Regions from separate parts of the Mesorhizobium sp. ES1-3 genome, predicted to be linked through region 1. Evidence: predicted binding sites of a transcription regulator. Region 1 holds the regulator's gene; the other holds the start of a gene.
The links. Region 1 encodes LexA, which represses DNA repair genes until DNA is damaged. Its sites were predicted from a motif close to TGTTCNNNNTGTGTTCNG; they were not measured.

Region 1 (5,285 bases):
CTGCCTGGCCGTTGGGGCGATCGGCTACTTTTCGCTGGCGTCCGAGCCCGATTTTGCAAGGCCCGTCGCTGCCGTGATGCTGGCGGCGATCTGTGCATTCGTCTCCCGCTCTTGGCCGAAAACCCATCTGTGTTTCATGGCAGTGCTGTTGTGTGTGCTTGGCCTGCTCGCGGCGAAGGTCGAAACATGGCGAGCCGGAACCCGGATGCTGGGCTCGGAGATATCGACGCAGCTGACCGGCCGCGTGGTCTCGATCGAAGAAATGGAGACCGGCCGCATCCGGCTGACCATGGACGTGATTTCGACGGCCCGCCCGAAACTGCGCTATGCGCCGGAAAGGGTCCGGCTTTCGGCACGCAAGATACCGCCGGAAATGACCGCCGGCTCGCTTGTCACAGGTTATGCCAAACTGCTGCCGCCGACCGGTCCGGTGCGGCCGGACAGCTACGACTTCTCCTTCGAGAGCTATTTCGCCGGCATCGGCGGCAGCGGCTTCTTTCTCGGCAATCCAACCGTTGTCTCCGCCGACGACGGTCAGATGCCGCTGCCGGCACGCCTTTTTTCTGGCATCGAAGATGCCCGCGAAGCCATCGCCGACCATATCAGGGGCAGCATTGGCGGCGCCGAAGGCGAGATCGCGGCGGCGCTGATCGTTGGCGTGCGCGCCGGCATTCCCAATGAAATCAACGAAGCGATGCGGCGTACCGGCATCTATCACATCATCTCCATTTCGGGACTGCATATGGCGCTGGTGGCCGGCACCATCATGGGTCTGTTACGCGGCGTCTTCGCGCTGTTTCCAGGCTTTTCCGCGCGCCGGCCGGTGAAGAAATACGCGGCCGCCGCCGCACTTTTCTCTATCGCCGCCTATCTCGTCATTTCCGGCGTCGTCGTCGCCGCCGAGCGCAGCTTCATCATGCTGGCGGTGATGCTGGTCGCCGTCTTGTTCGATCGCGCGGCACTGACCATGCGCAACCTGGCGATCTCGGCGATCGCCGTCATCCTGGTTTCCCCGCACGAGGTCGTCGGCCCGAGCTTCCAGATGTCGTTCGCGGCGACCGCGGCCTTGGTCGGCGCCTATGCCGGCTGGGCCGACCACCATGCGGGAAAGACGAGGCCGCCGCCGCCAAAGCGATCCCTGCCCGGGTTCCTGACGCGAAAATTCCTGCTGGCGACAGGTGGATTGGCCATGACGTCCATCATCGCCGGCAGCGCAACGGCGCTGTTTGCCATCTGGCATTTCCAGCGGGTGTCGCCGCTCAGCCTGTTCGCCAATCTGGCCGTCATGCCGATCGTATCGGTCGTGATGTTCCTGGCTGTCGCCAGCGCGTTGCTGATGCCGTTCGGGTTGGATTGGCCGGCTCTCTACCTCATGGGCAAGGGCCTGACGGCGATGATCGCCGTATCGGCGTGGATATCGGAGCGCTCTCCGATCGATGGGGTCGGGCTGATCTCGCAGCAATCCGTGCTGCTGGTCACCGTCGCGCTGGTCATCGCGACGGTGGCGACGACCTGGTTGCGGCTCGCCGCGCTGCCATTCGCGCTTGCCGGCCTTTTGACTGTGTCGCACACACATACGCCCGATGTGCTGATCTCGGAAGACGCGCGGCTGGTCGCCCTGCCGATCGGCAATGGCGAACTGGCCGTCAACCGGGAACGTCCGAACGAATTCGCAGCCGACAACTGGAAACGCGCTCTGATCTCCGAAACAATCGTCAAACCGGAAATGTTCGACAAGATGGACGGGCAATTCGATATCGCTAGTCCCACCGACCTGCCGCGGGGATCGCCGTTCTATTGCCGCGAAGGCCTGTGTCTTGCCAGGCACCCCTCCGGTGCGATCATCGCCTATGTCGAGGATCGCAAGAGCACCTGGAAGGCCTGCGCCTTCGCCGACCTGATCGTCGTCAATGACGCGACCGCCTATGACGCCTGCCACGATCCGCTGGTTCTCGTGGTCACCAAACGACAGCTCGCCCGCAAGGGAAGTGCCGCCGTCTACTTCGATCCCCAGTCGGCCACGAGCCCGGCTGCGATCGAATTCGCCGTCGACGGACCATACCGCCCCTGGCACGAGCAGCGAAAATTCTCACGCGAGGCGAGAGGGCTGCTGCCCTATAAAAAGTCCGACAAGCTCGATGGCAAGCCGGCTCAGTAGCGCCTGATCAGCCCGACAAGCTTGCCCTGCACCTTGACCCGATCCGGTCCGAAGATGCGCGTTTCGTAGGCTGGATTGGCGGCTTCGAGCGCGATCGAGGCGCCCTTGCGGCGGAACCGCTTCAGCGTTGCTTCCTCCTCATCGACCAGCGCCACGATGATTTCGCCCGGACTTGCCGTGTCGGCATTGCGGATGATGACCGTATCGCCGTCGAAGATACCGGCCTCGATCATCGAGTCGCCTTTGACTTCCAGCGCATAGTGTTCGCCGCCCATGATCATGTCCGGCGGCACCGAAATCGAATGCGTCTGGTGCTGGATGGCATCGATCGGCACACCGGCGGCGATACGGCCCATGACCGGGATGGACACGGCTGAAACCGCATCGTCGTCGTTACCGGCTGCGGGCAGGCGCGACGGCGCGGCCGCCGGCCTGATCTGGCGACCGAGACCGCCTTGGCCAAGGCTGCCCTGGATGACGCTTGGCGAGAACTTCTTCGCCGCATTGAGGCCCGGCGCGATCGAGTCCGGCAGCCGCAGCACTTCCAGCGCGCGCGCCCGGTTGGGCAGCCGGCGAATGAAGCCGCGTTCCTCCAGCGCCGTGATCAGGCGATGGATCCCCGACTTGGAGGCAAGATCGAGCGCTTCCTTCATCTCGTCGAAGGAGGGCGGTATCCCGCTTTCCTTGAGCCGTTCGTGGATGAACATCAGCAGTTCATGTTGCTTGCGTGTCAGCATGGCGGCCCCCAAGGCAGTGAACGAAAGGTCTGAACCAGAATCGAAAAACAAACCCAGAACAAACACTATCTGTTCCAGTTGTGTTCCGCAACCGTTTAAAGTTTAATGAATTTGTTAAGACGTCTGAAGTTTTTTGCCCGCGACAGCGGACGGCAATCGACCCTTTCCGCCGTCGGCAAGCACATTGAAATCGTTTTGGTTAATGGGCTGTGGCCCATCCTCCGCCCAGGCTTGGCATCAGTCTTTTGGAGGGCTTTCCCGGGGGTGGATCGTAAAAATTGTGGATCCATCATTCGCGGAACGAAACGAAATCAAAACGCCAACGATCGTAGCTTCGGGCAGCGATCGATCCAGGCGTCCGGCCGGCCCCGATCAAGTGCGTGCGAACAGGCGTTGCGGAAGCGCTGAAGTCATCCGGAACCCGCTTTCAAGCTGCCGGCGCGGGCAGCGTATTCGGTCGCGCCACTGTCTTCGCTGTGGACATAGACATGCAGGGTGTAGCCGATATGCGCAGTCATCAGCGCCTTGGCCCGCTCGACGTCACGATCGAGTGCCGCTTCCATGATCGCGGTATGGTGTTCGATCGCAATCGCTTCACGCAGTGCCTCCATAGCCTCTTCATAGCCATCCTTGAGGCCAGCCGCGGCCCGCAATGTCGGCGCCAGACCAAGAAAGCGATGATGCCGGCGCAGCTGATCCGAGATTGTCGAGCGGAAACGCAGCAGCCAATCGCATGTGGCGGCGCTCAGCAGCGCCGCATGGAAAGCCTCGTGGTTCTCGTCCCATTTGTCGACGGCCGCATCCGAGGGATCGTCGACCGCGGTCTTGCAGCGGGAGAGCCGGTAGTGGGCGGTGACGACAGCATCCTCCCACTCCTTGCTGCCTTTCTCCATCGATTCGAGGAATAGGGGGATCTCGACCACCATCCTGGCGCGCGCCAGGTCCTCCAGTTCGGCCCGCGATACCGGAGCCACGGTAAAGCCGCGATTGCTGATGGCGGTGACAAGGCGTTCGGCCTCGAGCCGCGACAAGGCTTCTCGCAACGGCGTCCAGCCGACGCCATAGGTACCGCGCAGCGCACTCAGCTTGAGCGGGGAGCCGGGCATGAGGCGCGTGGTCAGGATATCGCGCCGCAACAGCTGATAGGCTGCCTCCGTCTTTGTGGAGCTGGTTTGATCCTGCATCGCGGTCCATCCGTCGTCTGGCAGAGAAAAATTATATATGATGTCGGAGCATGGCAAGAATTATATATAATATTTGACACGGGCCGGCGGACTGACCATGATCGCCGCAGTAGCCGCGCTCCAAGCGGCGCTGATCAAATCTGGGAGGAAATGATGTTGAAGTCGAAATCCGCTTGGTTGTCGGGTTTGTTCCTGGCCGGCGCATTGATGGTGAGCGCGGGTACTGCCGCTGCCGATCAGATACGCATCGGCATTGCCAATTTCGGCGAGCATCCGCAGCTCAACGCCGCTATAGCCGGCTTCAAGAAGGCGCTGACGGATAATGGCTTCGTCGAGGGCAAGGACGTCGTCTATACGGAGAGCCATACGAATTTCGATGCATCGCTGGTGCCGCAGATGATCGCCAAGCTGCAGGCGGAGCAGCCCAAGCTGATCTACACCATCACCACGCCGGTCTCGCAGATCGCCAAGAAGGCGCTCGCGGGCTCCGGCATTCCGATCGTCTTTGCCGCGGTCACGGATCCGGTGGCGGCCAAGCTGGTACCGTCATGGGACTCCGGAGACGAAGGCATGACCGGCGCCAGCGACCTGCAGGACGTCGCCGCGGTAATGGCCTTCACCAAGAAGCTGCTGCCGAACGCCAAGCGCTTTGGCGTGCCTTACAATCCGGGCGAGGCCAACGACGTTGCCTTGGTCGAAAAGATCAAGGCGGCGGCACCCGCCGCCGGCTTCGAGGTCGTGGAAGTCGGCATCGACAACGTCAATGACATCCAGCAGCGCATCGCCTCGCTCGCCGGCAAGGCCGACGTGATCTACGGCCCGGCTTCGAACCTGATCCAGCCGGCGATCGCCGCTGTCTCCGCGGCTGCCCGCCAGGCTGGTATTCCGGTCGTAAATTCCGATGACAGCGCGGTCCGCAACGGCACCGTGCCGGCAAGCTTCGCGGTCAATTATACGCAGGTCGGTATCAACGCCGGCAACATCGCAGCCGAAATCCTGAAGGGCAAGGATCCCAAGACGATCGCGCCGTCGCGCCCGGCCTACAAGGATCACATGGCAACGATCTCGCGCAAGGCGATGGCCGCGTTCGGCATCGAGATACCGGCTTCGATGGCCGATTGCGGCTGCATCGTCGACTGACATCGGGGCAGCAGGGGTGACGGCGCGGACGCCGTCACCCTGAGGTCAGGGAGGAACGATGCTCGA
Region 2 (5,285 bases), on a different contig from region 1:
GAAGGTCAGTTCTTGCGCAAAACACAGCGTCTCCGCCAGCGCCTGCGGATGCCTCCGGAACAAGCGCGCCATTTCCAGCGGCGGCTTCAAATGGCGTTCGGCATTGGCGGTCAGTTCCAGCCCCACCTCGGCGACCGGAACATTGAGGCGGATCGCGGTCAGCACGTCCTGCAGCGGGCGGCGTTCGGCCGTGTGATAGAGCACATCGTTGGTCGCCATCAGCGGGATGCCGGCACTCTCTGCAAACGCCGCCGCCTGCTCGATCCTGAAGCGATCACGGCCGGCATAACAGGGCGACACACCGAGCCGCAGGGCCCTGCCGAAGCGGTCCTGGAGTTGGCGGAGCAAAGCCAGGCTGTCCTGCGCGCCCTGCTCCAGATCGGGCAGGACCGCCAGCGACGTCCGGTCCCCCCATTCGAGCAGGTCGTCGCGCCGGAGCAGGGTGGCGCCCTTTTCGGTCTCGTCACGCAGATTGGCCTGGGTGAGCATGCGGCACAGATGCCCCCAGCCCTTGCGGTCCCTGGGATAGGCGAGAATGTCCGGCGTGCCGTCGCCAAAAACCAGCCGGCAGCCGGGATGATAGGCAAGCTTTTCGACCTTGGCCTGCTGCCAGGCGCGCACCACGCCGGCCACGCTGTTGCGGTCGGCGAGCCCGATCGCGGAGAAGCCCATGAGCTTGGCCGCGACCACGAGTTCTTCCGGCTTGGAGGCGCCGCGCAGGAAGGAGAAGTTCGACTGGATGCCGAATTCGGCATAGGGGATGACGGTCAGCGCGTTCATGCGAAGACCCCGTGCATGAACCAGCGCGGCGGGATCTGCGAGACGCCGCCGTAAAGGCCTTGCCGGTAGAGCCAGTAGCGGCGGCCATCGGCATCCTCGATGCGGAAATAGTCGCGTGTCGATGCCGCCGGATCGCCTGGCGCCTCGCGCCACCATTCGGCGGCGATGCGCTCCGGACCCTCGGCACGGGTAACGCGATAAAGCGCGCGGCGCCAACGGAAATGCAGCGGCGGTCCCTCCGGCATTTCGGTGGCCGGCACATCGATGGGCTCGGGCGCGCGGAACAGCCGGATCGGCCGTTCCGGCGGGAAAATGGTCATCGGCGCCTGCATCCTGTCCGGCTTCCTCGGCGGCGTGGTCCGGCGCGGGGCCTCGCTGAACGGGACGATGGCGACGGCGCGTTCGGGCAGATGGCTTTCCACGGGAACCGGCTGCAGAACCGCGCCCTCGCCGAGGCGGGCGCGGATACGGTCGGCGAACAGGGCGATGTCGGCGCCGTCATCGGCCGCTTCGCCGGTCAGATCGGTCTGCTGCGAGTCGAAAGCAGCGACGGCCAGCACCGAGAGGCGCAACAGGTCGAAGCCATAGCCGGCGTCGATATGCTGCTCGAGTGCTGCCAGCCGCTCATGGAACAATTTCCGGATCAGCAAGGGTTCGCGCATCGGCCGCGAGGTGCCGAGCGCGATGCGGCTGACGGCGCCATCGACGCGAAAGAGCAGCAGCGCCAGCGTCCGGGCGCCTTCGCCGCGGCGTTCGAGGTCGGTCTTCAAGGTCGTCGCCAGCATGCCCACCAGCCGCTCTATCTCTTCCGTCAGCGTGACGGGCTCGGCGAGATGGCGCTCGACCGAAAGCGGCGCGACGGGAAGGCGCGGCGAGATCGCTTCGTCGAGACGGCCAAGCGCCTGGTCGAGGCGCTGGAGCAGCAAAGCGCCGAAGCGGCGGGCGAGCGGCGCGCGCGGCGCGGCCATGACGGCGCCCGCCGTGCGCAGCCCGACACTTTCCAGGCTGGCCCGGGTTTCCGGCGCTATGCGAAGGGCCGCCAGCGGCAAGGGAGCAAGCAAGGCTTCCTCCCCGCCCGATAGAATGATGCGGTCGCCGCAAAAGCGTGCCGCCGCCCAGGCCGCCCCGGGCGTGCCGGCAAGCCCGGCGCGGACGTCGAAACCCTGGTGGAGGAAGCGCGACAGGATTTCGTCCAGCATGGCGCGTTCGCCGCCGAACAGATGGGTGCAACCGGTGACGTCGAGGAACAGGCCGTCGATGCTGTCCAGCGCCACCAGCGGCGTGTAGCGGTCGCACCAGTCGGCAAGGCCCTCGAGCAGGCGCCTGTCGGCCTCCGGATCGGCTTCGACGATGTCGATCGACGGATGCATGGCGCGCGCATCGGCAATCCCCATGTCGCGCTTCAGGTGCAGCGCCTCAGCCCGCTCGTCGAGGGCCGAGATGCGCTGCGCGTTGCCCTGGCGGTGGCTGATCACGAGCGGTGGGTGAGATGGCGACGGATGATCCGACGGCCGGGAACGCCAGGATTTCCCCAGCCGCTGCCGCAGGATCCTTTCGGTCGCGAGATAGGGAAACCACAGAGACAGGATTCTCTGCCCATTCGCTGCCTTCACCGTGTCTTTCGTCGCCCCTTCTTTCATCGAATCTGCGTTCATCGGGGTTCCACTCCAGTGTGAATTGTCCAGGCAGAGCCGTGCGGCTCTTGCCGATGCTGATGGTGAAGGCGGGGTGGCCGATCGAACCGGCGAGCGGCCCGGCGACCGTGGCGCGCGGCACGGCCGGCGCCGACGCGGCGATCAGACGGACAGGCGCCGCCGTCGGTTCGGGCTCGGCCGCCTGCCGCAGCAGGAACACCGGCCGGCCGGCAGCTTGCGCCCTTGCGTGCAGCCGGCGTGTCGCGGTCAGGTCCAGCCGCTGCGGATTGCCGCGGATTTCCAGGATGACGGCGGCAAGCGCGGTCATGCGGGCGGCCTCCTCGGAGACCCACAGCGCATCGACAAGCCTGGGCGCCTCGGAAAACAGCAATTGCCCGGGCTCGATGCCGAAGCCGGCATGCAGCCCCCTGGCGTAGGGAAAGCCGGCCTCGTGGAAAATTTCCGATGTCCCGATCCACAGGATGGGCAGCCCCTGCGCCTGGTTGAGGATCAGGCTGACGAGCGACAGAGCGAAGCCGGCCACGGCTCCCGCGTCGCGGGTTTCCAGCCCATGGATTTCGGTCAGGGCGGCTTTCGGCAGGCCGCCGCTGAGCGCGGCATCGAGCCGCTCGATGCCGATGGGCAGGAAAGCGTCCGGCAAAGCCGCGGCAAGCCCGCGCCGGACGATCGTCAGATCGCTGCCGGCGCGGGCATCAAGGGTCGTCGCCGCCGGCGCCTGCAGGCGCTCGGGCAGCGTTCCCTCGATTTTCGCGATCTGGCGGCGCAGGGTAAAAACAGTCTCCCGCGCCACGGCGGTCATCGCCATGACGGTCAGCTTCCACTCACAATTGTTCCTGTTATGTTCCCTAGGATTCCAGAGCGGTCCGGAAGAGTCAAGCGGAGTCATAAGGAATTTATTCCTGCGCGTATCGACACACGAGTCCGACATGTCCGCACGTCACCATGGGGTCGTCATCCCTGGGCGAAGCAGCCGCGCAGCGGCGTCGCGGAGACCCTGGGATCCATGCCGCGACCTTGGCCGTGAAGTGCAGCGGAGCAAAATTCTGCACCCGTGGCAGCGCACCGGAGTCCCGGCATGGATTCCGGGGTCTGCGCCGCGTCGCTGCGCTCCCTGCTCCGCCCCAGAATGACGAAGTGACGGGCGTTTCCTCGCCAATCGCCAACGTATTCGTCAATGAGACGGCGTCACACTTCCGAGGATCAACGCTGGCCGCCAAAGGCCAGCCGTGCGGCAAGCCCCGTGAATACGGTTCCCAGCAGAATTTGCGACGCCCGTTGGAACCGCGTCCGTTTCGACAAGGCAGCGCCGATCCGGCTCGCGGTCAGGATGACCAGGCCATTGATCATCAGTCCGATCAAATTGAGCACGGTCGCCAGCACCAGGATCTGCGCCGCGACCGACCCAGCCTCGGGACGCACGAACTGCGGGAAGAGCGCGAGCACGAACAGTGCCATTTTCGGGTTGAGCAGGTTGGTCAGCAATCCCTGTCGGAAGATGCGTGCCCGCGAATAGCGCGGCAGGCCGGAAACCGGTGCAAATGCCGTTCCCTCGGCGCGGAAGGCCTTGAAGGCGAGATAGGCGAGGTAGGCCGCGCCGGCATAGCGCACGATGTCGTAGGCGATGGGCGCGACCAGGAAGAGTTGCGACAGGCCGAAGGCGGCGGCCAATGCATGACAATAGGTGCCAGAGGCGATGCCGGCATAGGTCGCCAGGCCCGAGGAGCGCCCCTGGCTGGCACTACGGGAAGCGATCAACAGCATGTCCGGCCCCGGCGTCGCGGTCAGCGCGAGACAGGCAATCGCGAAAAGTCCAAGTGTGGAAAGGTCCGGCATGAAAGCTCCTTGAGACATGGCCGGAACCGACCCCTACGCGATTCCCCGGCATTGGCAAAGGCACTGGACCAGAAATTGCCACGCCATTTGCCTGGGCCAGCGCGAAAGCCTATATGCCGGGATCAAAGGACAAAGCATGGCCCGCATCTACAAGACTCGCAGCTGGCATGGCGAACTTGCGCCCTCGATGGAGGAATTGGAGTTCCTGGCGCTGGAGGCCTACGCCCATCTGCCGGAGGATTTTCGCAAGTTGACCGGCGAGATCGTCATCCAGATCGCCGAATTCCCGACCGACGAGATCATGGACGATTTGTCGCTGGAGACGCCGTTCGACCTGCTCGGCCTGTTCGAGGGGCGCGGCATCGCCGAACGCTGGAACCCGCAAACCGGCGAAGGCCCGAACCGCATCACCCTCTATCGCCGCGCCATGCTCGACTACTGGGCCGAAAACGAGGAATCGTTGGGCGACATCGTCACCCACGTGCTGATCCACGAGATCGGCCACCATTTCGGCCTGTCGGACGATGACATGGAGCGAATCGAAGAGGCGGCTGAGTAGCACTCAAATGACGGAAGCAGAGTTTGCCGATCGGATCGACTGCAATTGGCCCTATCGCGACATTTTGCTGAGTCGCGACCTGATTGAAACGGCCATCGGGATTTCACCGAATGCCGCATTCCTTGCACTCGATGAGCTTTGCCGTCCGCCCGCAAGTGCTGCCGTCGAGCCCGCCACCCTCACGGCGTTGGTTGATTTTTTGCTGGCCAAATTCGACCATCCGCTGGCACCGATGATCGCGGACTGCGCTTTATGCAAGATCAGGCGCAAGACACTGCCGGTTCCAGAAGTCCTCGCCAAGATGGATACCGTCTCCGCCTATCCAGGCCTTCATGCGGCGCTATCGATCCTTTACTTCGGCTGCGATGACGCTGACGGTTTCGCAGACGCAAAACTTAACAGCATTACAGCGGCCTGGGAAACCGTAGCGGCTCCCAATCGCTGAGATGGGTGTCCGG

Region 2: LB536_RS16485 (ImuA family protein) is a predicted target of LexA. The motif match lies at 3,264-3,281, and genes of this name have one in related genera.

Annotation. Positions count from the first base shown of each region.
Region 1 covers NZ_JAIUGW010000002.1:319,935-325,219, forward strand. The annotation lists gene LB536_RS04590 (ComEC/Rec2 family competence protein) at 1-2,158, shown strand, start outside; gene lexA (transcriptional repressor LexA) at 2,152-2,895, opposite strand; gene LB536_RS04600 (GntR family transcriptional regulator) at 3,306-4,079, opposite strand; gene LB536_RS04605 (ABC transporter substrate-binding protein) at 4,233-5,219, shown strand; gene LB536_RS04610 (ABC transporter ATP-binding protein) at 5,278-5,285, shown strand, end outside.
Region 2 covers NZ_JAIUGW010000011.1:11,784-17,068, forward strand. The annotation lists gene LB536_RS16475 (error-prone DNA polymerase) at 1-780, opposite strand, end outside; gene LB536_RS16480 (DUF6504 family protein) at 777-2,255, opposite strand; gene LB536_RS16485 (ImuA family protein) at 2,197-3,240, opposite strand; gene LB536_RS16490 (LysE family translocator) at 3,636-4,268, opposite strand; gene LB536_RS16495 (metallopeptidase family protein) at 4,405-4,827, shown strand; gene LB536_RS16500 (hypothetical protein) at 4,835-5,272, shown strand.